DNA from 2 places in the Hydrogenophaga sp. FW305-3-2-15-A-LB1 genome. Region 2 is predicted to be linked to the other one. Evidence: riboswitches for the same ligand, from Rfam matches in the RefSeq annotation. Region 2 holds a riboswitch; the other holds the start of a gene.
The links. A riboswitch is a leader RNA that binds a small molecule or an ion and turns the genes downstream of it on or off. The one in region 2 is predicted to bind S-adenosylhomocysteine.
Positions count from the first base shown of each region.

Region 1: another riboswitch for S-adenosylhomocysteine. It lies ahead of metH (methionine synthase); the one in region 2 lies ahead of ahcY (adenosylhomocysteinase).

Region 1 is NZ_JBYTAE010000037.1:29,021-39,757, reverse strand. Features, by position in the region: gene AC3WPZ_RS13185 (RNA methyltransferase) at 1-508, shown strand, start outside; gene AC3WPZ_RS13180 (hypothetical protein) at 515-1,285, opposite strand; gene AC3WPZ_RS13175 (transcriptional regulator) at 1,388-1,789, shown strand; gene AC3WPZ_RS13170 (FAD-dependent oxidoreductase) at 1,808-3,073, opposite strand; gene AC3WPZ_RS13165 (acyl-CoA dehydrogenase family protein) at 3,070-4,221, opposite strand; gene AC3WPZ_RS13160 (OsmC family protein) at 4,267-4,839, opposite strand; gene AC3WPZ_RS13155 (sulfurtransferase) at 4,877-5,767, opposite strand; gene AC3WPZ_RS13150 (sigma-54 interaction domain-containing protein) at 5,968-7,578, opposite strand; S-adenosyl-L-homocysteine riboswitch at 7,646-7,742, shown strand; gene metH (methionine synthase) at 7,827-10,523, shown strand; gene AC3WPZ_RS13140 (hypothetical protein) at 10,536-10,737, shown strand, end outside.
Region 2 is NZ_JBYTAE010000062.1:6,060-16,796, reverse strand. Features, by position in the region: gene uvrA (excinuclease ABC subunit UvrA) at 1-5,450, shown strand, start outside; gene AC3WPZ_RS18740 (hypothetical protein) at 5,450-5,776, shown strand; gene AC3WPZ_RS18735 (hypothetical protein) at 5,781-6,161, opposite strand; gene AC3WPZ_RS18730 (MFS transporter) at 6,197-7,450, opposite strand; gene AC3WPZ_RS18725 (HAD-IIB family hydrolase) at 7,447-8,247, opposite strand; S-adenosyl-L-homocysteine riboswitch at 8,350-8,438, shown strand; gene ahcY (adenosylhomocysteinase) at 8,506-9,936, shown strand; gene AC3WPZ_RS18715 (TlyA family RNA methyltransferase) at 9,945-10,697, shown strand; gene metF (methylenetetrahydrofolate reductase [NAD(P)H]) at 10,713-10,737, shown strand, end outside.

The DNA.
Region 1 (10,737 bases), on a different contig from region 2:
CTCCACCGTGGGCGACCCGCGCGTGTTCGAGGCCTTGCCGCAGGGCCGGGTGAAGCCCGCGCTGGCGCTCTCGCTGCACACCACCAAGGCCGATCTGCGCGAGCAGCTGCTGCCGCGCGCGCCTCGCCTCGCGCCCGAGGCACTGGTGGACGCGGGCGAGCGCTACGCGCGCGCCACCGGCTACCCCATTCAATACCAGTGGACGCTGCTCGAAGGCATCAACGACGGCGACGACGAGATCGAGGGCATCGTGCGGCTGTTGCACGGCAAGTACGCCATCCTCAACATGATCCCGTACAACACGGTGGACGACCTGCCGTACCGGCGCCCGAGCTGGGCCCAGGCGGCCGAGATCGCGCGCCGCCTGCACCGGCGCGGCATCCTCACCAAGCTGCGGCAGTCGGCCGGGCAGGATGTGGAAGGCGGCTGCGGCCAGCTGCGCGCGCGGGCGGAAAAACCCGCGCGCCGCACGATCCCGCTGCGCGCGCAAGGCACCCCCAGCGCCTGAGGGCGGTCAGGGCTGTCCGGGGCCCTGACCCGGCGGCGGCGTGAACACCACCTGCACGCCAAAACCGCGCCGCGCGGTGGCGAAGCGGCGCACGTGGTGGCGCCAGGCCAGGCCGTGTCGGTCCTCTTCGCAGTGCTCCAGGTAGGGCGGGCGGGTGTCGTCGTCGAACAGCATGGCATGGGGCAGGCGCGCCAGACATTCCAGCGCTTCCAGGCGGCCGTCGGTGAGGGCGATCACCCCGCCGCCATCGAACTGGTGGAAGAGCGGGGCGCCGTGGCACGCGCTGGCGCGCACGAAGGCGTGGACCTCCTCGTGGCGGGCGGTGGGGATGAGCAACGGGCTCAGCCGCACCAGATCGCTCGTGCCGAAGTCGCGCTGGCCGCGGCCGCCCGGCCGGGGCCGGCCGAAGAACACCTGGCGCAGCCGTTCGCGGGCGGGGTCGTGCGCGGCCACGGCGATGAAGTGGTGCGTGAAACGCGCGTCGTCGGTGCCTGCCGTCAGCGCGTCGTTGCGGTTCAGCAGCTGCCAGACCAGCAGCGCCAGCAGCACCTCGATCTGCTGCTCTCCCTGGGTCAATGCCAGGCGGTGCACGGGCCGCTCCAGCCGCAGCGAGTGCGGGTCCATCGCTTCGTGCGCCATGAGGGTGTCCTGGATCGCCCGGCGCTGCCGGTCATGAAAGCCCTGCCCGCCGCGCAGGCAGATCGCTTCCTGGCCAAACCACCAGCGCAGCAGGGCCGTGGTGGTGGGGGTGAGGCGGGGTGCCACAGCCTGGGTCATCTTTGTCCTCCTTGAGACAATGTGAACAAATCAATCAATATGTGAGTTCAAAACTCAAATGAATATTAATCGCGCGAGCGGCCGAAAACTAGCGTTCGGTGCATGAATCAGAAGCTCGAATTCGCTCAACGGCTGCGCGAAGCCATGCTGGCGGTGGGTCTGCAGCCCCGGCCCGGCGTGCTGCACAACCTGTTCAATGCCCGCTATTGGGGGACCTCGGTGTCCTTTCAGGCGGTGTCGTGCTGGCTCAAGGGCCAAGCCATTCCCGCGCAGGACAAGCTGCAGCTGCTGGCCGAGATCCTGAAGGTGGAGCCCGAGGTGTTGCGCTACGGCCCGGATGTGCGCCGCCGCGTGCAGGAGAAGCGCAAGCGCTGGGACGAGGCCCTGAGCTTCGAGGAGCGCGAGATGTTCGACGCCTACCTCAACCTGCCGGTGGGGCAGCGCAAGGTGGTGCGCGAGGTGATCCTCGCCTTCGCGCTGGCGCACGAGAAGACCCAGGGCTGAGCGCGCGCGCCGCTCAGCTCAGTGCAGCGTGAGCGGGTGCGAGGTGGTCTTGACCCGCACCACCGCCGCGCGCGGTGCGTATGGCGCGCGGGCCGTGCCGCAGAGCTCGGCCGCGATGGCCCGGGCCTGGCGCGCGATCGGTTCGATGAAGCGGCTCGGCTGCCCGTTCACCGCGATGCAGTCGCCCAGGGCGTGGATGCGGTCGTCGCTGGTGCGCAGCGTGGCGGCGTCCACCGCGATGCCCTGGTCCCACGCAAGCCCGGCGCTGCGCGCCAGCCGGGTCGGCGTCTGCAGGCCGGCGGCGGCGATCACCTGGTCGGCCGCGAAGCGCTGGCCGCAGGCGGTGGTGAGCCGGTAGCGGCCGGCCACCGGCTCCAGCCGCGCCACCTGCACGCCCCCCACGAAACGGATGGCCAGGTCTTTCCAGGCATCGAGCAGCGGCGCGCCCGCCTGCTCGGCGGGCCAGCGCGCCAGCGGTGCGGCCTGCACGTCCAGCAGGGTGATGCGGTGGCCGCCGAGCGCGAGGTCGTTGGCGAGTTCGCTGCCGATCAGGCCGGCGCCGACGATGGCCACGTCCTTCGTTGAATTCCCCAGCGCGGCGCGCAGCCGCCGGTAGGCGTCGAGGTGGTTGATGCGCCAGCACAGCGCGGCGGGCAGGGCCGGCGGCAGCGCGGCCTGGGCGCCATGCGCCAGCACGAGGTGGTCGTAGCGGAGCACGCCGCGCGTGGTGCGCAGCGTGCGCGTGTCGGGGCAGATGCGCACGGCCTGGGTGTGGGCGAGCAGGCGCAGGTTCAGGCGCGCGGCCGCCGCGGGGCCGCTTTCCTTGGCGAGGGTGTCGGGCGCGAGCCCGCGCGCCAGCGAGACGGACAGCAGCGGCTTGTCGTACAGGTCGCCCGCGCACTGGCTCACCAGGGTGATCGGTCGCTTCGCGTCGAGCGCGCGCAGCGCCTCGGCCATCTGCCAGCCGGCGCGGCCCGCGCCCACGATCACCACGCCGGCCGCGCCACCGCGCGCGGCCACCGGCGCGCTGCGGGGCAGGGCGGCGCGCAAGGCCTCCAGAGAGGGCGGCGTGTAAGGCCGGAAGTCGGCCTTGGTCACGCCGCACAGCGGGCAGGCCCAGTCGTCGGGGATGTCGGCGTAGCGCGTGCCGGGCGGCAGGTCGCCGTCGGGGTCGCCGTCGGCTTCGTTGTAGAGGTAGCCGCAGGCGTCGCAGAGGTAGGTCTGGTAGGGCGCGAGCGCCTGCATGGCCGCCGCGACCGGGGACAAGGAGGGGGCGGTGTTCATGACGGCATCACCTCGGCGGACAGGCGCGCGATTTCCTTGCGCAGGTGCTTGATGGCGGGCGTGACGATGGCCACGAAGTGCGATTCGCGCACGCGGCGCTGCACGTCCGAACTCATGAGGTAACCGCGCGCGCCCTGGTGCAGCAGGGCCGACTGCGCGGCGCGCAGGCTCAGCTCGGCGCCGTGGGCGCGCGCGTCGAGCACGTCGATGAAGAAGTCCACGCTGTCGTTGAACGGCGTGTCGGCGAGTGCCATCACGCGCGCGGTCAGCGCGTCCAGCTCGGCCTGCAAAGCGTCGGGCCGGTCTTCGAGAAACTGGTTCACGTGGCCCAGCTGCGCCTCCACCGCCCACATGCTGTCGATCGCGCCCTGCGCCACGCCCACCGCCATGCCGCACTGGAGCAGCACGAAGGCCGCGCGGATGCGCGCGATGAAGGGTTTGGCCGGTTCGGCCATGCGCTCGTTCGCGCCGATGAACACGTCCTTCAGGCGCAGCGCGTAGGTGCCGGTGCCTTCCATGGCCGAGAAGCTCGGGCAGTCGCGCAGCTCCACGCCGGGCGCGTCGCAGCGCAGCAGGAACATCAGCTCGTGGCCCAGTGGCTCGCCCTGCGCATCCACCACCGCCGCGAGCGCGCCGCAGGCGTGGCCCGGGCCGAGGTTGCTGACCCAGGGCAGGGTGCCGCTGACCAGGTGGCCCCCCTCGACCGGCGTGGCCTTGAGCAGCAGGCTCTCGATCTGCGCATAACTTTTCATGGGGTTGGACATGGCGGTGCCGCCCAGGGCCTCGCCGCTGGCCAGCGCCCGCAGCGCCGCGCCGCCCAGCGCCGGGTTGCCGCTGGCCTGCATGTACAGGCCGCAGACCAGCTGGCACCAGACCATGAAGCCGGTGGCGCCGCAGACGCGCGAGACCTCGGCCATGGCGCGGATCGCCAGGCCGTAGTCGGCGCGCCCGGCCGGTGCGTCCAGGTGGGCCCCCAGCGCGCCGAGCGCGCCCAGCTGCTGCAGCACCTCGCGCGGGTAGTGGCCTTCGCGGTCGATGGCTTCCACCACCGCGGCCAGCGGGCCTTGCGCCACGGTGCGCACCGCGGCCAGCAGCGCGTCGGCCGTTGTTTCGTGGGTCAGTTCGCGGGGCAGGTCGTTCGGGTTCATGCGCGGTCCAGGAGGTTGAAGGGGCAGGCAGGCAGGCGGCGGCGCTCAGGCCAGGTCGACCGTCATCGGGATCGGGTTGCGCATCGTGTTGGCCACGGGCGAATAGAAGTTGGCGTGTTGCACGATCTCGTCGAGCACCTCGCGCGGGGCGTCGCCTTCCACCAGCACCTTCACGCGGATGGCCTGGAAGCCCATCTCGGGCGGCGTCTTCTCCAGCGCGCCGCCAGCGCCCCAGGCGGCGGGGTTGCCGATGTCGCCCTCGAGGAAGACTTCCAGCCGGCTGAGCTTCACGCCCTTCCAGGTCGCCACCGCGGTGATGCCCACCGCCAGGCAGCCGCCCAGGCCCGAGAGCACGATTTCGCCGGGGGCCGGCGCGGTGTCCTGGCCGAACAGGTGCAGCGGCTCGTCCACCACCACCGGCGCGTGCTGGCCCACGGTGGAGAGCGAGCGGTACTGGCCCTCCATCACGGTGTGGACCTTGTTGGTGCCGCGGCTGGCCGGGTTGGCCTTGCCCTTGGCGGCGAAGGCGGCGAGGCCGGCGCCGTCGATCGGGCGCAGCCACGCCTTCACGGTGGTGCTGGCGGGGGCGGTGGGTTCAAGGGTGTCGGTGGCGGACATGGGGTCTCCAGGGTTGAAAAAACGGGAAGGGTTGAGATCAGGCGGCGAGCGCCAGGCTGGGTTTCTTGCTCGACTTCGCCACCGGCAGGCCGGTCTCGATCGGCAGGCTCTCGTCGCGCGACCACTCGTTCCACGAGCCGAAGTACATGCGCACGTCGCTGAAGCCGGCCTGTTTGAGGGCGAGGAAGGTGTTGGACGCGCGCGCGCCCTTGAAGCAGTAGAGGTAGACGGTGTCGTCGGGCGCGATGCCGGCGGTGGCGCACTCGGCCTTCACCTCGTCGGGCGTCTTGAACACCGGGCCCTGGGCGGACGGCTTCATGAAGCGGTACCACTCGACCCACTTGGCGCCGGGCAGGCGGCCCTTGCGCGGCGCGAAGTCCTTGCCGTAGGGCGAGGAGCTGTCGCCGATCCACTCGTCCACGTCGCGCACGTCGAGCAGCACGGTGTCGGTGCCCAGCGCGGCCTGCACGTCGGCCTGGGTGAGCATCACGTCGCTGCCCGCCAGCTCGGGGAAGGTGGCCGGCGTGGGCGTGGCGGCCTCGGTGGAGACCGGCAGGCCCGAGGCCTTCCAGGCGCTGAAGCCGCCGTTGAGCACCTTGATCCTGGGGTAGCCCAGCCAGGTCAGCAGGTAGTAGCCGCGGCAGGACTGGCCGTAGCCGCTGTTCATCGCGTCTTCGTAGAACACGGCGGTCTCTTCGCCCGAGAGGCCGGCGGCGCCCAGCGCGGCGGCGAAGGTGGCCTTGAGGGCTTGCAGGCCTTCGGGCGTGGAGGTGGCGAGGTAGGTGAAGACCTCGCGCAGGTTCACCGCACCGGGGATGTGGCCGGCGGCGAAGGTCTCGGCGTCGCGGGTGTCGATGACCACCACGGGTTCGGACGACTGCAGGGCCTGCAACTGGGCGGGGGCGATCAGGATGGCGTCGATGCTCATGGAAACCTCACGAAAAAGCGGCCGGCGGGATTGCCTGCGGTGCCTTCTCGCAACCCGCGTGCCAGCCTCGTGAAGTTGCCTGAAATGGCTTTCAAGTCATTGTTTTAGTTGAATTTTGTGCTATCAAAAGCACAGCGATAGCACCGGCGCCAAGTGCCTTTGGCCTTCAATGTGTCGACACAATGTCGACACATTGCGCCTCAGGTGTCGTCCCCCCTTCGGGGGGAAGGCGCCGAAGGCGGCGCAGGGGGGAGCTTCTTCATCCTGTAGGCGAACTGGCGCAGCGTGAGGCCCAGGCTTTGCGCCGCGCGCGACTGGTTGCCCTGGTGCCGGGCCAGCGCCTCGCGCAGGGCCTGGGCGCTGTGCGACTGCGCGCTCTGGTAGTCGCGCACCAGCGGTTCGGTCTCCCCGGTGGGGGCCGCCGCGCCCTGGGCCTGGGGCATGAAGCGCTCCAGCGTGGCGGCCGTCACCAGGGTGTGGTCGGCCAGCAGCACCAGGCGCTCGATCAGGTTGCCCAGCTCGCGGATGTTGCCCGGCCAGTCGTGCGCCTCCAGCCGCGCCAGCGCGTCGGGCGCGAGGTTCACGTTGCGCTGGTGCGCCTGGTTGGCGCGGTTCACGAAGTGCAGGGCCAGCGCGCGCACGTCCTCGCCGCGCTCGCGCAGGCTGGGCAGGCGGATCGGGATCACGTTGAGCCGGTAATACAGGTCCTGCCGGAAGCGCCCGGCCTGCACCTCGCGCGCGAGCTCGCGGTTGGTGGCCGCCACCAGGCGCACGTTCACCTTGAGTTCGCGCGTGCCGCCCAGGCGAACCAGCGTGCCCTCCTGCAGCGTGCGCAGCAGCTTGGACTGCATGGCCAGCGGCAGCTCGCCGATCTCGTCGAGGAAGATGGTGCCGCCGTGGGCCTGCTCGAACCAGCCCGCGCGCGCGGTGTTCGCGCCGGTGAAGGCGCCGCGCTCGTAACCGAACAGCTCGGACTCGAACAGCGTTTCGGGAATCGCCGAGCAGTTGACCTTGATGAAGGGCTGGTCGTGCCGGCCGCTGGCCAGGTGCACCGCGCGCGCGAACAGCTCCTTGCCGGTGCCCGACTCGCCCAGCAGCAGCACCGTGGCCTGCGACTGCGACACGCGCTCGAGCTCGCCCAGCGCTTGCAGCAGCGCGGGCGAGCGGCCGATCAGGCCGTAGCGGGCGCTCGCGCTGTCCAGCGCGCGGGCCAGGGCCGCGTTGCGCGCCAGCAGCTGGCGCGTCTGCTCGGCCACCAGCTGTTCCAGCCGCAGCAGCTGCCCGGCCAGCGTGGCCAGGATGCGCAACACGGCCAGGTCGTCGTTCAGGTGGCGCTGGCGGCTGCGGATGCGGTGGCAGGCCAGCACGCCGATGGTGGCGCCGTTGACCTCGATCGGCAGCGCGATGAAGGCCACGGTCTGCGGCGGCAGGCGCTCGCGCGGCACCGTGCGGAACAGGAACAGCGGTTCGGCGTCCACGTCCTGCACGATGGCCGGCAGGCCGGTGGCCAGCACGCGCCCGGTGATGCCCTCGCCCCAGCGGAACACGCCGCGCTGCACCTCCTCGGCCGTGAGGCCGTAGGCGTGGCGCACCGAGGCCGTGCGCTCTTCGCCCGGCGCGGCCTCGCCGGCCAGCACCATGCGGCCCCGGTTCAGGCCCAGCAATTCGCTCATCAGGTGCAGCATCTCGCGCAGCACGAAGGCCGGCGCCAGGCTGCGGCCCACCAGCTTCATCACCTCGCGCATGAGCAGCAGCTCCTGGGCGTGCCAGTCGGTTGCGGGGCTGTCGGGGTCGCTGGGGCTGGAAGGCATGGGCGCGGGGCAAGCAAACATCGCACCAATGGCGGGCGAAGCCCTCCCTGGCGAGCTAAAATCGCCGCTTCTCAAGGAGCGTTGCAGCGCCGGCGGGCTTTTCGGCCCCCACCGTGCGTCAGGCTTGAGTGGGCGCGAACAGGCCCAAACGGCGCTCACCGGTCTGTTTTTCGCAAACTGCCTTGGTGAGCCTCATGTCCTCCGAATCCGCTTCCCCGTCGTCGTCGTCGTCCACCCCCGTGCCGCCCATGCTGCTCTCCGGCCTGGAGCCGCTGCGCATCGAGCCGGGCAGCCTGTTCGTCAACGTGGGCGAGCGCACCAACGTCACCGGCTCCAAGGCCTTCGCCCGCATGATCCTCGAGGGGCGCTTCGAAGACGCCCTGGCCGTGGCGCGCCAGCAGGTGGAGAACGGCGCCCAGATCATCGACGTCAACATGGACGAGGCCATGCTCGACAGCAAGGCCGCCATGGTGCGTTTCCTCAACCTGATCGCCGGCGAGCCCGACATCGCGCGCGTGCCGGTGATGGTGGACTCCTCCAAATGGGAGGTGATCGAGGCCGGCCTGCGCTGCGTGCAGGGCAAGGGCGTCGTCAACTCCATCTCCATGAAGGAAGGCCTGGACGAGTTCAAGCGCCAGGCGCGCCTGGTCAAGCGCTACGGCGCGGCCGCCGTGGTCATGGCCTTCGACGAAAAGGGCCAGGCCGACACCTACGAACGCAAGGTCGAGATCTGCGAACGCGCCTACCGCGTGCTGGTCGATGAGGTGGGCTTCCCGCCCGAAGACATCATCTTCGACCCCAACATCTTCGCCATCGCCACCGGCATCGAGGAACACAACAACTACGCGGTGGACTTCATCAACGCCACGCGCTGGATCAAGCAGCACCTGCCGGGCGCCAAGGTCAGCGGCGGCGTGTCCAACGTGTCGTTCAGCTTCCGCGGCAACGACCCGGTGCGCGAGGCCATCCACACCGTGTTCCTGTACCACGCGATCCAGGCCGGCATGGACATGGGCATCGTCAACGCCGGCATGGTGGGCGTGTACGACGAGCTCGAGCCCGAGCTGCGCGAGCGCGTGGAAGACGTGGTGCTCAACCGCCGGCCCGATGCGGGCGAGCGCCTGGTGGAGGTGGCCGAGAGCGCCAAGGGCTCGGCCAAGGACGACAGCAAGAAGAACGAATGGCGCGCGCTGCCGATCCGCGAGCGGCTGAGCCACGCGCTGGTGCGCGGCATCAACGACTTCATCACCGAAGACACCGAAGAGATGTGGCGCGAGATCGAGGCCGGCGGCGGCCGCCCGCTCAACGTGATCGAAGGCCCGCTGATGGACGGCATGAACGTGGTCGGCGACCTGTTCGGCCAGGGCAAGATGTTCCTGCCGCAGGTGGTGAAGAGCGCGCGCGTGATGAAGCAGGCCGTGGCGCACCTGCTGCCCTACATCGAGGCCGAGAAACTGGCCCTGCAGGCGGCCGGCGGCGACGTGAAGCCCAAGGGCAAGATCGTGATCGCCACCGTCAAGGGCGACGTGCACGACATCGGCAAGAACATCGTCACCGTCGTGCTCCAGTGCAACAACTACGAGGTCGTGAACATGGGCGTGATGGTGCCCTGCCACGAGATCCTGGCCATGGCCAAGGCCGAGGGCGCCGACATCGTGGGCCTCTCGGGCCTGATCACGCCCAGCCTGGAAGAGATGCAGTACGTGGCCGGTGAGATGCAGAAGGACGAACACTTCCGCGGCCGGGGCATCCCGCTGCTGATCGGTGGCGCCACCACCAGCCGCGTGCACACCGCGGTGAAGATCGCGCCGCATTACGACGGCCCGGTGGTCTACGTGCCCGACGCCTCGCGCAGCGTGAGCGTGGCGCAGGGCCTGCTGTCCGACCAGGCCGCGGCCTACATCGCCGAGGTCAATGCCGACTACGAGCGCGTGCGCACCCAGCATGCCAACAAGAAGCAGGTGCCGCTGTGGCCGCTGGAGCGCGCGCGCCTGAACAAGACGCCGATCGACTGGAAGGCCTACACGCCGCAGAAGCCCAAGTTCATCGGCAAGCGCGTGTTCAAGAACTTCGACCTGCACGAGATCGCCAAGTACATCGACTGGGCCCCGTTCTTCCAGACCTGGGACCTCGCCGGCCCCTTCCCCGAGATCCTGAAGGACGAGGTGGTGGGCGAAGAAGCGCGGCGCGTGTTCAGCGACGGCAAGCGCATGCTGCAGCGCCTCATTGAAGGCCGCTGGCTCAGCGCCAGCGCGGTGGTGGGCCTGTACCCGGCCAACAGCGTGCACGACGACGACATTGAGCTCTACACCGACGAGAGCCGCCGCGAAGTCGCGTTGACCTGGCACGGCCTGCGCCAACAGGCCGAGAAGCACGAGATCGACGGCGTGATGCGCCCCAGCCGCTGCCTGGCCGATTTCGTCGCGCCCCAGGGCGAGGCCAACGACTACGTGGGCATGTTCGCCGTGACCGCCGGCCTGGGGGTGGAGAAGAAGGAAAAGCAGTTCCTCGACGACCTCGACGACTACTCCGCCATCATGCTCAAGGCCCTGGCCGACCGCATGGCCGAGGCGCTGGCCGAGTGCATGCACCACCGCGTGCGCACCGACCTCTGGGGCTACGCGGCCGACGAGGCGCTGAGCAACGAAGAGCTGATCAAGGAAAAGTACCAGGGCATCCGCCCCGCGCCGGGCTACCCCGCCTGCCCGGACCACTCCGTCAAGCGCGCGATGTTCGACGTGCTGCAGTGCGAGGACATCGGCATGGGCCTGACCGAGAGTCTGGCCATGACCCCGGCGGCCAGCGTGAGCGGCTTCTACCTCGCCCACCCGCAGAGCACCTACTTCAACGTCGGCAAGATCGGCGACGACCAGGTGGACGACCTGGCCGAGCGCAGCGCCGTGGCGCGCAACGAGCTGCAGCGCTGGCTCGCGCCGAACCTGTGAGGACGGAGAACGATGACGTCGAAGAACCCACTGCCCAACGACGATCTGCTTTGGAAAGGCGTGTTGCTCGCCGCCATTGGCCTGATCGTGCTGATCGCACCCCACCGCCTCCAGTCGCCGGCGCTGCGGGACATCGTCGCGGGCTCGGCGGGCCTGGGCTGGCTGGCGCTGGTGTTGGGCGCCGGGTGCCTGGCGGTGTGGGGATGGCGCGGGT
Region 2 (10,737 bases):
CGCGCGGCGCCGACCTGTTCGACCGCGAGACAGCGCTGCCGGTGCGGCACGATTCGCCCGAATCGATCTATGCCGAGCTCAAGGCGCGCGCGGCGCGCCAGGGCGATCCGCGCCTGGTGCTGACTTTCCCGGTGGAGTTGCCGGCCAGCACCACCGCTGAGGAAGTCGAACAATGGCTCTCGGCCAGCGGTTACACCCGCGTGCAGGCCGAGCGGGTGGTGCAGCGCGAGGTGGCGCCGGTGGAGTCCAAGACCCCCGCCAAGGGCAAGGCCAAGGCGGTGGCCAGCGAATCGGTCAAGGTGCTCGACGTGGTGGCCGACCGCTTCCGCATCGGCACGGTCGAGCCGGCGCGCGCGATGGAGGCGATCGAAGCCGGCCTCAAGCGCGGCAGCGGCAAGCTGATGGTCTATGTGCTGGCCGAAGAAGGCGAGCCCGAGATCTGGCGCTTCAGCACCGGTCTGCACTGCCCGGAAAGCGACATCCGCTACAGCGAACCCACGCCCTCGATGTTCTCGTTCAACTCGGCGGTGGGCGCCTGCGAGGCCTGCCGGGGCTTCGGGCGCGTGATCGGGGTGGACTACGGCCTGGTCATCCCCAACGACAAGCTCACGCTGCGCGCCGGCGCGGTCAAGGTGTTCCAGACACCCGCGTGGAAGGAATGCCAGGACGACATGATGCGGCACGCCGAGTCCGCCGGCATCCCGCGCGACACACCCTGGGCCAAGCTCACGCCCGAGCAGCAGCACTGGGTGAAGGCCGGTTCGCCCTTGTGGAACGGCAAGTGGAACCAGCAGTGGTATGGCGTCGACCGCTTCTTCGAGTACCTGGAGAGCAAGGCCTACAAGATGCACATCCGGGTGCTGCTGTCCAAGTACCGCAGCTACACCGAGTGCCCGAGCTGCCACGGCGCGCGCCTCAAGACCGACAGCCTGCTCTGGCGCATCGGCAGCAAGGCCCAGGCCGACGCGGTGCTGCCCGCGCAGAAGCGCTACCTGCCGCAGGGCGTGAAGTGGAGCCGCGCGCAGCTCGAAGCCATGCCCGGTCTGTGCCTGCACGACCTGATGCTGATGCCGCTGGACAAGCTGCGCGGCTTCTTCGCCGCGCTCGACGCCACGCTGGCGCCCGTGGGCAGCGACACGGCCGCCGCCGGCCAGGCCCAGGCCTTGCGCCTGCTGTTCGAGGAAATCAACACCCGCATCCGCTACCTCTGCGAGGTCGGCATCGGCTACCTCACGCTGGACCGCCAGAGCCGCACGCTCAGCGGTGGCGAGGTGCAGCGCATCAACCTCACCACCGCGCTGGGGACCTCGCTGGTGAACACCCTGTTCGTGCTCGACGAACCCAGCATCGGCCTGCACCCGCGCGACATGGCGCGCATCAACGACGCCATGCTGCGCCTGCGCGACGCCGGCAACACGCTGGTGGTGGTGGAGCACGACCCGGCCGTGATGCTCGCGGCCGACCGCCTGATCGACATGGGCCCGGGCCCGGGCGAGCGCGGCGGGCAGATCGTGTTCGACGGCACGCCCGAGGCGATCCGCTCGGCCGACACCCTCACCGGCGCCTACCTCGGTTCGCGCAAGACCATCGGCATGGGCTTCAAGCGCATGGTCACCGACAGCACGCCGCGCCTCATCCTCGAAGGCGCGCGCGAACACAACCTCAAGGACGTGTCGGTCGAGTTCCCGCTGCAACGCCTGGTGGTGGTCACCGGCGTGTCGGGCTCGGGCAAGTCCAGCCTGATCCAGGACGTGCTGGCGCCCGCGCTGCTGCGCCACTTCGGCAAGTCCACCGAGAGCCCGGGCGCGCACGACCGCCTGCTCGGGGCCGACCACCTGAGCGAGGTCGTGTTCGTCGACCAGTCGCCCATCGGCAAGACGGCGCGCTCCAACCCGGTGAGCTACGTGGGCGCGTGGGACGCGATCCGCGCGCTGTTCGCCGAGGCGCCGTTGTCGCGCCAGCGCAGCTACACGCCGGCCAAGTTCAGCTTCAACAGCGGCGACGGGCGTTGCCCCACCTGCGGCGGCTCGGGCTTCGAGCACGTGGAGATGCAGTTCCTGAGCGACGTGTACCTGCGCTGCCCGGACTGCGACGGCAAACGCTACCGGCCCGAAATCCTGGAGGTGAAGATCCAGCGCGGAGGCCGTTCGCTCAACGTGGCCGACGTGCTGGACCTCACCGTGAGCGAGGCCGCCGCGCTGTTCGCGGGCGACCGCGAGGTGATCCGCGTGCTGCAGCCCATCGTGGACGTGGGCCTGGAGTACGTGAAGCTGGGCCAGCCCGTGCCCACGCTCTCGGGCGGCGAGGCGCAGCGCCTCAAGCTCGCGGGCTTCCTGGCCGAGGCTTCGAAGAACAGCAGCGCGAGCCGCCAGGCGGTGGCGCGCAAGGGCACGCTGTTCCTGTTCGACGAGCCCACCACCGGCCTGCACTTCGACGACATCGCCAAGCTCATGCGCAGCCTGCGCAAGCTGCTCGACGCCGGCCACTCGCTGGTGGTGATCGAGCACAACCTGGACGTGATCCGCTCGGCCGACTGGCTGATCGACCTGGGTCCCGAGGGCGGCGATGCGGGCGGCCTGATCGTGGCCGAGGGCCCGCCCGAGGCCGTGCGCGAGCACGCCAGCAGCCACACCGCGAAGGCCTTGCGCGAGTACGCGCTGGCCATGGGCGAGGTGCACGAAGTGCGCGAAGGCCGGGCCAAGGGCCTGCAGCCGGCGCGCGCGCGCAACGAGGGGCCACACGCCCACGCCATCCGCATCGTCAACGCCAAGGAGCACAACCTCAAGAACCTGAGCGTGGACATTCCGCGCGGCAAGTTCAACGTCATCTCCGGCGTGAGCGGCTCGGGCAAGTCCACGCTGGCTTTCGACATCCTGTTCAACGAAGGCCAGCGGCGGTACCTGGAGAGCCTCAACGCCTATGCGCGCAGCATCGTGCAGCCCGCGGGCCGGCCCGAGGTGGACGCGGTCTATGGCATCCCGCCCACGGTGGCGATCGAACAGCGCCTCTCGCGCGGCGGCCGCAAGTCCACCGTGGGCACCACCACCGAGGTCTGGCATTTCCTGCGCCTGCTGTACGTGAAGCTGGGCACGCAGCACTGCATGTACGACGGCGCGGTCGTGATGCCGCAAAGCCCCGACAGCATCGTCGCCGCTATCCTGGCGCGCTACAAGGGCCGGCACATCGGCCTGCTCGCGCCGCTGGTGGTCAACCGCAAGGGCGTGTACACCGAGCTGGCCGACTGGGCGCGCCCGCGTGGCCACACCCACCTGCGGGTGGACGGCGAGTTCCTGCCCACCACCGGCTTCCCGCGCATCGACCGCTTCAAGGAGCACACCATCGAACTGCCGGTGGCCGACTTCGTGGTCAGCGCCGACGACGAGACCGCGCTGCGCCAGCAGCTCACCAAGGCGCTGGAGATCGGCAAGGGCCAGGTGCACGTGCTCTCGCCGCTGGACGGCCTGGCCCAGGCGCTGGCCGAAGGCCGGTCCACGCGCGAGCTCGGCAAGCTGGAGGTGTTTTCCACCACGCGCGCCTGCCCGGAGTGCGCCACCAGCTACCCCGAACTCGACCCGCGCCTCTTCTCGTACAACAGCAAACATGGCTGGTGCCCCGACTGCGTGGGCACCGGCGTGAAGCTCTCGCGCGACCAGCTCAAGGCGCTGGACGATTCGGTGCGCGACGACAAGGAAAAAGGCCGCGAGCAGAGTTTTGCCGAACCCGAGGTGGATGGCGTGACGGACGAGGTCTGCCCGTTCTGCTCGGGCAAGCGCCTGAACCTGCAGGCCCGCTCGGTGCGTTTCGCCGGCGTGGGCATTGCCGACGTGGCCCGCCTTTCGGTGCGCGAGGTGCGCGCCTGGGTGCAGGGACTCATGAAAGACCTGGCGCTCAGCGCGCGCGAGGCCGACATCGCGCGCGACCTGCTGCCCGAGATCGAAAGCCGGCTGGCCTTCCTCGAAGAGGTGGGCCTGAACTACCTCACGCTGGACCGCGGCGCGCCCACGCTCAGCGGCGGCGAGGCGCAGCGCATCCGCCTGGCGGCGCAGCTGGGCAGCAACCTGCAGGGCGTGTGTTACGTGCTCGACGAGCCCACCATCGGCCTGCACGCGCGCGACAACGCCATCCTGCTCAACGCGCTGCACAAGCTCGGCGACCAGGGCAACACCCTGGTGGTGGTGGAGCACGACGAGGACACCATCCGCCGCGCCGACCATATCATCGACATCGGCCCGAGCGCGGGCAAGCGCGGCGGGCGCGTGGTGGCCCAGGGTTCGGTGGACGACCTCTCGGCCAACGCCGACTCGGTGACCGGGCGCTACCTGCTGCACGCGATGAAGCACCCGCTGCAGGCGCGCCGTGGCGTGCTGCCGGCGCTGGACGACAGCGCGCCCTGGCTGCGCGTGCGCGGCGCGAAACTGCACAACCTGAACGAGCTCGACGCCGCGGTGCCGCTGCAGCGCCTGGTGGTCATCACTGGCGTGTCGGGCTCGGGCAAGTCCACGCTCGCGCGCGACGTGCTGCTGACCAACGTGGCCGCCGCCGTGAGCCAGCGCAGCACCAAGGCCGGGCGCGACGCCATGGACAAGGGCAAGCACCCCGCCTGGAGCGGCTGCGCCAGCGTGAGTGGTTTCGAGACCGTGGACCGCGTGCTCGAAGTCGATCAGACGCCGATCGGCAAGACGCCGCGCAGCTGCCCAGCCACCTACATCGGCTTCTGGGACACGGTGCGCAAGCTGTTCGCCGACACGCTGGAGGCCAAGGCGCGCGGCTACGGCCCCGGCCGCTTCAGCTTCAACACCGGCGAAGGCCGCTGCCCGGGCTGCGAAGGGCAGGGCATGCGCACCATCGAGATGAGCTTCCTGCCCGACGTGAAGGTGCCCTGCGAGGTCTGCCACGGCGCGCGCTTCAACCCCGAGACGCTGGCCGTGACCTGGAAGGGCAAGAGCATCGGCGACGTGCTGCAGATGGAGGTGGACGAGGCGGTGGACTTCTTCGCCAGCATGCCCAACATCAGCCACCCGCTGCAGCTGCTCAAGGACGTGGGTCTGGGCTACCTCACGCTGGGCCAGCCCAGCCCCACGCTCAGCGGCGGGGAGGCGCAGCGCATCAAGCTGGTGACCGAACTCAGCAAGGTGCGCGACGACGTCACGCGCCGGGGCCAGAAGCCACCGCACACGCTCTACGTGCTCGACGAGCCCACGGTGGGCCTGCACATGGCCGACGTGGAGAAGCTGATTCGCGTGCTGCACCGCCTGGTGGACGGCGGCCACAGCGTGGTGGTGATCGAGCACGACCTGGACGTGATGGCCGAGGCCGACTGGATCATCGACCTGGGCCCCGAGGGTGGCAACGGCGGGGGCCGCATCGTGGCCGCCGCGCCACCCGACGAGGTGGTGCGCCTGGACACGCACACCGGGCGTGTGCTGGGGCCGGTGCTGGCCAGGACGTGATGCCCGAGGGCCAGGTCATCCACATCCACGCCGAGGCGCCGGCCAAGCCGGTTCTGGGCGCGCCGTGCAACGGCTGCGGGGTGTGTTGCCTGGCCGAGCCTTGTCCTTTGGGGCGGGTGATTTCGCGCAAGCGCGTGGGCGCGTGCGACGCGCTGCGCTGGGACGGCGCCTTGTCGGTCTACCGCTGTGGCGCCATCACCGACGCGCGGGGCGTGCTGGGCCCGCGCTGGCGCTGGGCGGCGCCGGTGTTCCAGCGGCTGGCGCGGCGCTGGATCGCGGCCGGCGTGGGGTGCGACGCGGCGTTGCAGGCCGAGCGCGGCGGCTGAGCGCTCAGCGCGCGAGCAGCCAGACCACGCCCACCGCCAGCACGGCCAGGGCCCCCATCAGCAGGCGCGTGCGCTTGCGCAGCAGGTCCACGGCACCCACCAGGCGCGCGTTCTGCTCGGCCAGTTCGGTCAGGGTCTGCGCCATCTGGGCCTGCACCGCAGCCTGCTGGTCGATCAGCTGCCGCGCTTCGATCAGGCGGTTCTTGAGTTCACCCAGGGTGGGCGGGGCGTCGCCCAGGTCCAGCGGCACCGGCGCGGTCGTGCCGGCGGGTGGCGCCTTCGAGCGGTCCAGCAGCTTGCGCGCGGCGTTGAGCACCGTGGGCGCGTGTTCGATCACGTCCCCCCAGGGGATCACTTTCAGGGCAACCAGCCAGGGAATGGCCATGGGGAGATCCTTTCTCTTGTCAGGTTAGGAGGCCCTCAGCCGCGTGGGGTTCCTTCAGATGGGGCCGAAACGGTCCGTCTCAACAGCCACCAGCCCAGGCCGGCGACCGACAGCAGCAGGGCCGGGAAGCCCAGCGTGGGCGCCCACTGCAGCGCGGCGGCGCCCAGCGCGGGCGCGAGCACCCCGCCCAGGGTGTAGGACAGCACCAGCACGGCGGTGCTGTTGACCAGGGTGATGCCTTCCTCGCGCGAGCCGATGTCGATCATCGCCAGCGTGTACAGACAACCGCCCGCGCCGCCCCAGAGGAAGGCCACGGGCGCGGCCAGCCAGGGCGTGCCGGCCACGAAGGGGATGACCAAGGTGGCCAGCAGGGTGATCAGGGCGCAGACCCGCATGATCGCCAGGCGCGCGCGGTGGCCGTCGCCCCAGCGCTGCGCCGGGTGGTGGGCCATGCGGTCGGCCAGCACGCCGGCCGGCAGCATCATGAGCGCGCTGCCCAGGCCGCTGGCCGAGACCAGCAGCGCCGCCACGGTGGCGCCCAGGCCCAGCGCCAGGCCGTAGAGCGGCAGGATGGACGTGAGGCCGCTTTCGAAGAAACCGCCGACGAAGCCCACGGTCATGATCAGCGGATGGGCCAGCAGCGCGTGCCACACGCCCGACAGGCCCACCTTCGCGCTGTGCGCGTCGGCCGCGTCGGGCAGGCGCGGGATCAGCAGGCTCCAGACCAGGCCGATGGCCATGAAGCCGAGCGCGATCCACAGGGCCGCGTCGCTGTCGGCGCCGACCCAGGCCAGCATGAGCGGGCCGACCACGAAGGTGATGCCCACCATGGTCTCGAAGATGCCCACGTAGCGCCCGCGCTGCCCGGGCGGCGAGAACTCGGCCACCACGGCCTCGGCCAGCACCCAGCGCAGGCCCGAGGCCATGCCGGCGGCGATCTTGAACACGAACCAGAGCCACAGCAGCGGCGTGAAGGCGAAGCCGGCGGTGGCGATCACCGGGATCAGCGCGGCCAGCCACAGCGTGGGCCGCCGGCCCAGGCGCTGCGTGATGGCCGAAGCGAACGGCGTCATGAAGAACACGCCGAGCCAGCCGCTGGCGGCGAACACACCGGCCAGCGCGGTCGATTCGCCGCCGCCCTTGAGGCGCAACAGCAGCAGCGGCGTGAGCATGAAGTAGCCCACCAGTTCGAAAAAGGTGGAGCCGAAGATCGCGACCAGGCCGAGCCGGGCCTGGGCGGGTGGGTGCTCCGGCAGTGTGCCGGTGGGCGGCAGCGGGTGTTCGCTCATGCGCCCACGGCCCGCGCGCCCAGCACCGCCTCGGCCACCTCGGTGAAGCCCGCGCCGCGTTCGCCCGCCGCCACGTAGCGCGGGTGCTGCGTGAGCGCGCCCCAGAAGCGCGCGACGTTGGCCACGCCCACGCTGTGCGGGAAATGGCCGAACATGCGCGCGTCGTTGGTCGAGTCGCCGACGTAGACCCAGCGGTCGAGTTCGTCGTCGAGCGAGCGGCCCAGGCGCGATCGCACGATCCAGCGCGCACCGGCCAGCTTGTCGTGCTCGCCGATCCAGCCGTTGATGTGGATGGAGCTCACGGTGGCGTTGAGGCCCTCGCTTTTCATGAGTTGCACCACCGTGGCGATGTCGGCTTCGCTCAGGTGGGCGAACTCGCTGTGGTCGATCGCGATGTCGGTCTCGCGCCCCGGGCTGTCGGTGGCCAGGCGGGCCTGCGGCAGCTCGGCGAGCACGCGCCGCGCGGTGGCCTGCAGCTTCGCGAAATGGGCGGCGCGCGTGGCCGCGTCCTGCAGGTAGTCGCGCCTGAGTTCGCCCGAGTCGCCGCGCCACAGCGCCACGGCGCCGTTCTCGGCCACGATGGCGTCCACCGGCCAGGCCAGCGCGAAGGCCTCGCTCCAGCCGGCGGGCCGGCCCGTGATGGCGAACACCGGCAGGCCGGCGGTGCGCAGGCGGTGCAAGGCGTCCAGGGCATCGGGGGTGATCGCGCCCTCGGTCGTGAGGGTGTCGTCGATGTCGGTCAGCACGCCGTGGATGCGGGCGCGGTCCGTGGCGGGCCAGAGGGTGAGGGGATTCATGCGCATGGAAGGCGGGCAGTGTCGCACAGGGCCCCGGGCGCCGCAGGTGCCACCGGCGACGCGCGGCAGGGGGCAGATCGAGGCCGCTGCGGTAGAATCGCGCGATCCGAGGAGCGTTGCAGCGCCCCCACTGAACACTTCAGCAGCGGGGCGTGAGGCTCGGACCATCCATGCAACGACGCTCATCCACATCCCGTGCGATGAGTTCTTTTTGACTCAATGCCAGATGTGGTTTGTCCATCCTTTCCGGAGCGAACCATGAATGCACGTCTGAACAACCCGACCGCCGACAGCGCGATCGCCGACCTTTCCCTGGCCGAGTGGGGCCGCAAGGAAATCCGCATTGCGGAAACCGAAATGCCCGGCCTGATGGCCATCCGCGAGGAATTCGCCGCCGCCAAGCCGCTCAAGGGCGCGCGCATCACCGGCAGCATCCACATGACGATCCAGACCGCGGTGCTGGTCGAAACCCTGCAGGCCCTGGGCGCGAGCGTGCGCTGGGCTTCGTGCAACATCTTCTCCACGCAAGACCACGCCGCCGCCGCGCTGGTCGCGCAGGGCACGCCGGTGTTCGCGCACAAGGGCGAGACCCTGGCCGAGTACTGGGATTTCACCCACCGCATCTTTGAGTTCGGCGCCGCCGGCACGGAAGGCGAAGGCCCCAACATGATCCTGGACGACGGCGGCGACGCCACGCTGCTGATGATCCTGGGCCAGAAGGCCGAGAAGGACCTTTCGGTCATCAGCAAGCCGACCAGCGAAGAAGAAACCTGCCTGTTCGCCGCCATCAAGGCCAAGCTCGCGCAGGACCCGACCTGGTACACCCGCAAGGCCAGCCAGATCATCGGCGTGACCGAAGAGACCACCACCGGCGTGCACCGCCTGAAGGAAATGGCTGCCCGGGGCACGCTGCCGTTCCGCGCCATCAACGTGAACGATTCGGTGACCAAGAGCAAGTTCGACAACCTGTACGGCTGCCGCGAATCGCTGGTCGACGGCATCAAGCGCGCCACCGACGTGATGATCGCCGGCAAGGTCGCCGTGGTCGCCGGCTACGGTGACGTGGGCAAGGGTTCGGCCCAGGCGCTGCGCGCGCTGTCGGCCCAGGTGTGGGTGACCGAGATCGACCCCATCAATGCCCTGCAGGCCGCGATGGAAGGCTACAAGGTCGTGACCATGGAGTACGCCGCCGACAAGGCCGACATCTTCGTGACCACCACCGGCAACAAATCCATCATCACGCACAACCACATGGCCGCGATGAAGGACCAGGCCATCGTCTGCAACATCGGCCACTTCGACAACGAGATCGACATCGCCTCGATCGAGAAGTACGAATGGGAAGAGATCAAGCCGCAGGTCGACCACGTCAAGTTCCCCGACGGCAAGAAGATCATCCTGCTGGCCAAGGGCCGCCTGGTGAACCTGGGCTGCGGCACCGGCCACCCCAGCTTCGTGATGTCGAGCTCGTTCGCGAACCAGACCATTGCCCAGATCGAGCTGTTCACGCAGCCGAAGAAGTACGAAGTGGGCCAGGTCTACGTGCTGCCCAAGCACCTGGACGAGAAGGTCGCGCGCCTGCACCTGAAGAAGGTTGGCGCCATGCTGACCGAGCTGACCGACGAGCAGGCCGCCTACATCGGCGTGAGCAAGGCCGGCCCGTACAAGCCGGACACCTACCGGTATTGATCGCGCCCATGCGGGCCGACCAGCTGCTCGTCGAGCGCGGCCTGGCCGCCACCCGTTCGCAAGCCCAGCGGCTCATCGCCGCGGGCGTGCAATGGCGTGCGCCGGGTGGCGACTGGACAGCGGTCACCAAGAACGGCGAGGAGCTGCGTGACGCGGCCGAGCTGCGCCTGCTGGACACGGCGGAGACGCGCTATGTGTCGCGCGGCGGCCTCAAGCTGGAAGGCGCGCTGCGCCACACCGGCCTGGACGTGAGCGGCCTGCGCTGCCTCGATGTGGGGCAGAGCAGCGGCGGTTTCACCGACTGCCTGTTGCAGCGGGGCGCGGCGCGGGTCGTGGGGGTGGACGTGGGCCAGGGCCAGCTGCACCCGCAGCTCAAGGGCGATCCGCGCGTGATCTGCATTGAAAAATGCAACGCGCGCGATCTCTCGGCCCAGGCGCTGCAGGACGCGGGTGGCGCGCCGCCGTTCGATCTGATCGTGGGCGACCTGTCGTTCATCTCGCAGACCCTGGTGTGGCCGGCCCTGGTGCCGCTGCTGGCGCCGGGTGGGCAGATGCTGATGCTGGTCAAGCCGCAGTTCGAGCTGCAGCCCGGGCACATCGGCAAGGGCGGTCTGGTGAAGGACGCGGCGAGTTACGCCATCGTGCGCGATCGCATCGCGCAGGCCTGCGAAGAGCAGGGCCTGCGGATGCGCGACTACGTCGAGAGCGCGATCACCGGGGGTGACGGCAACCGCGAGTTTTTTGTGTATGCGAGCAAGTGATGTAAGGAGGGGGCCGTGAGTCTTCCCATCAGCCTGGAAT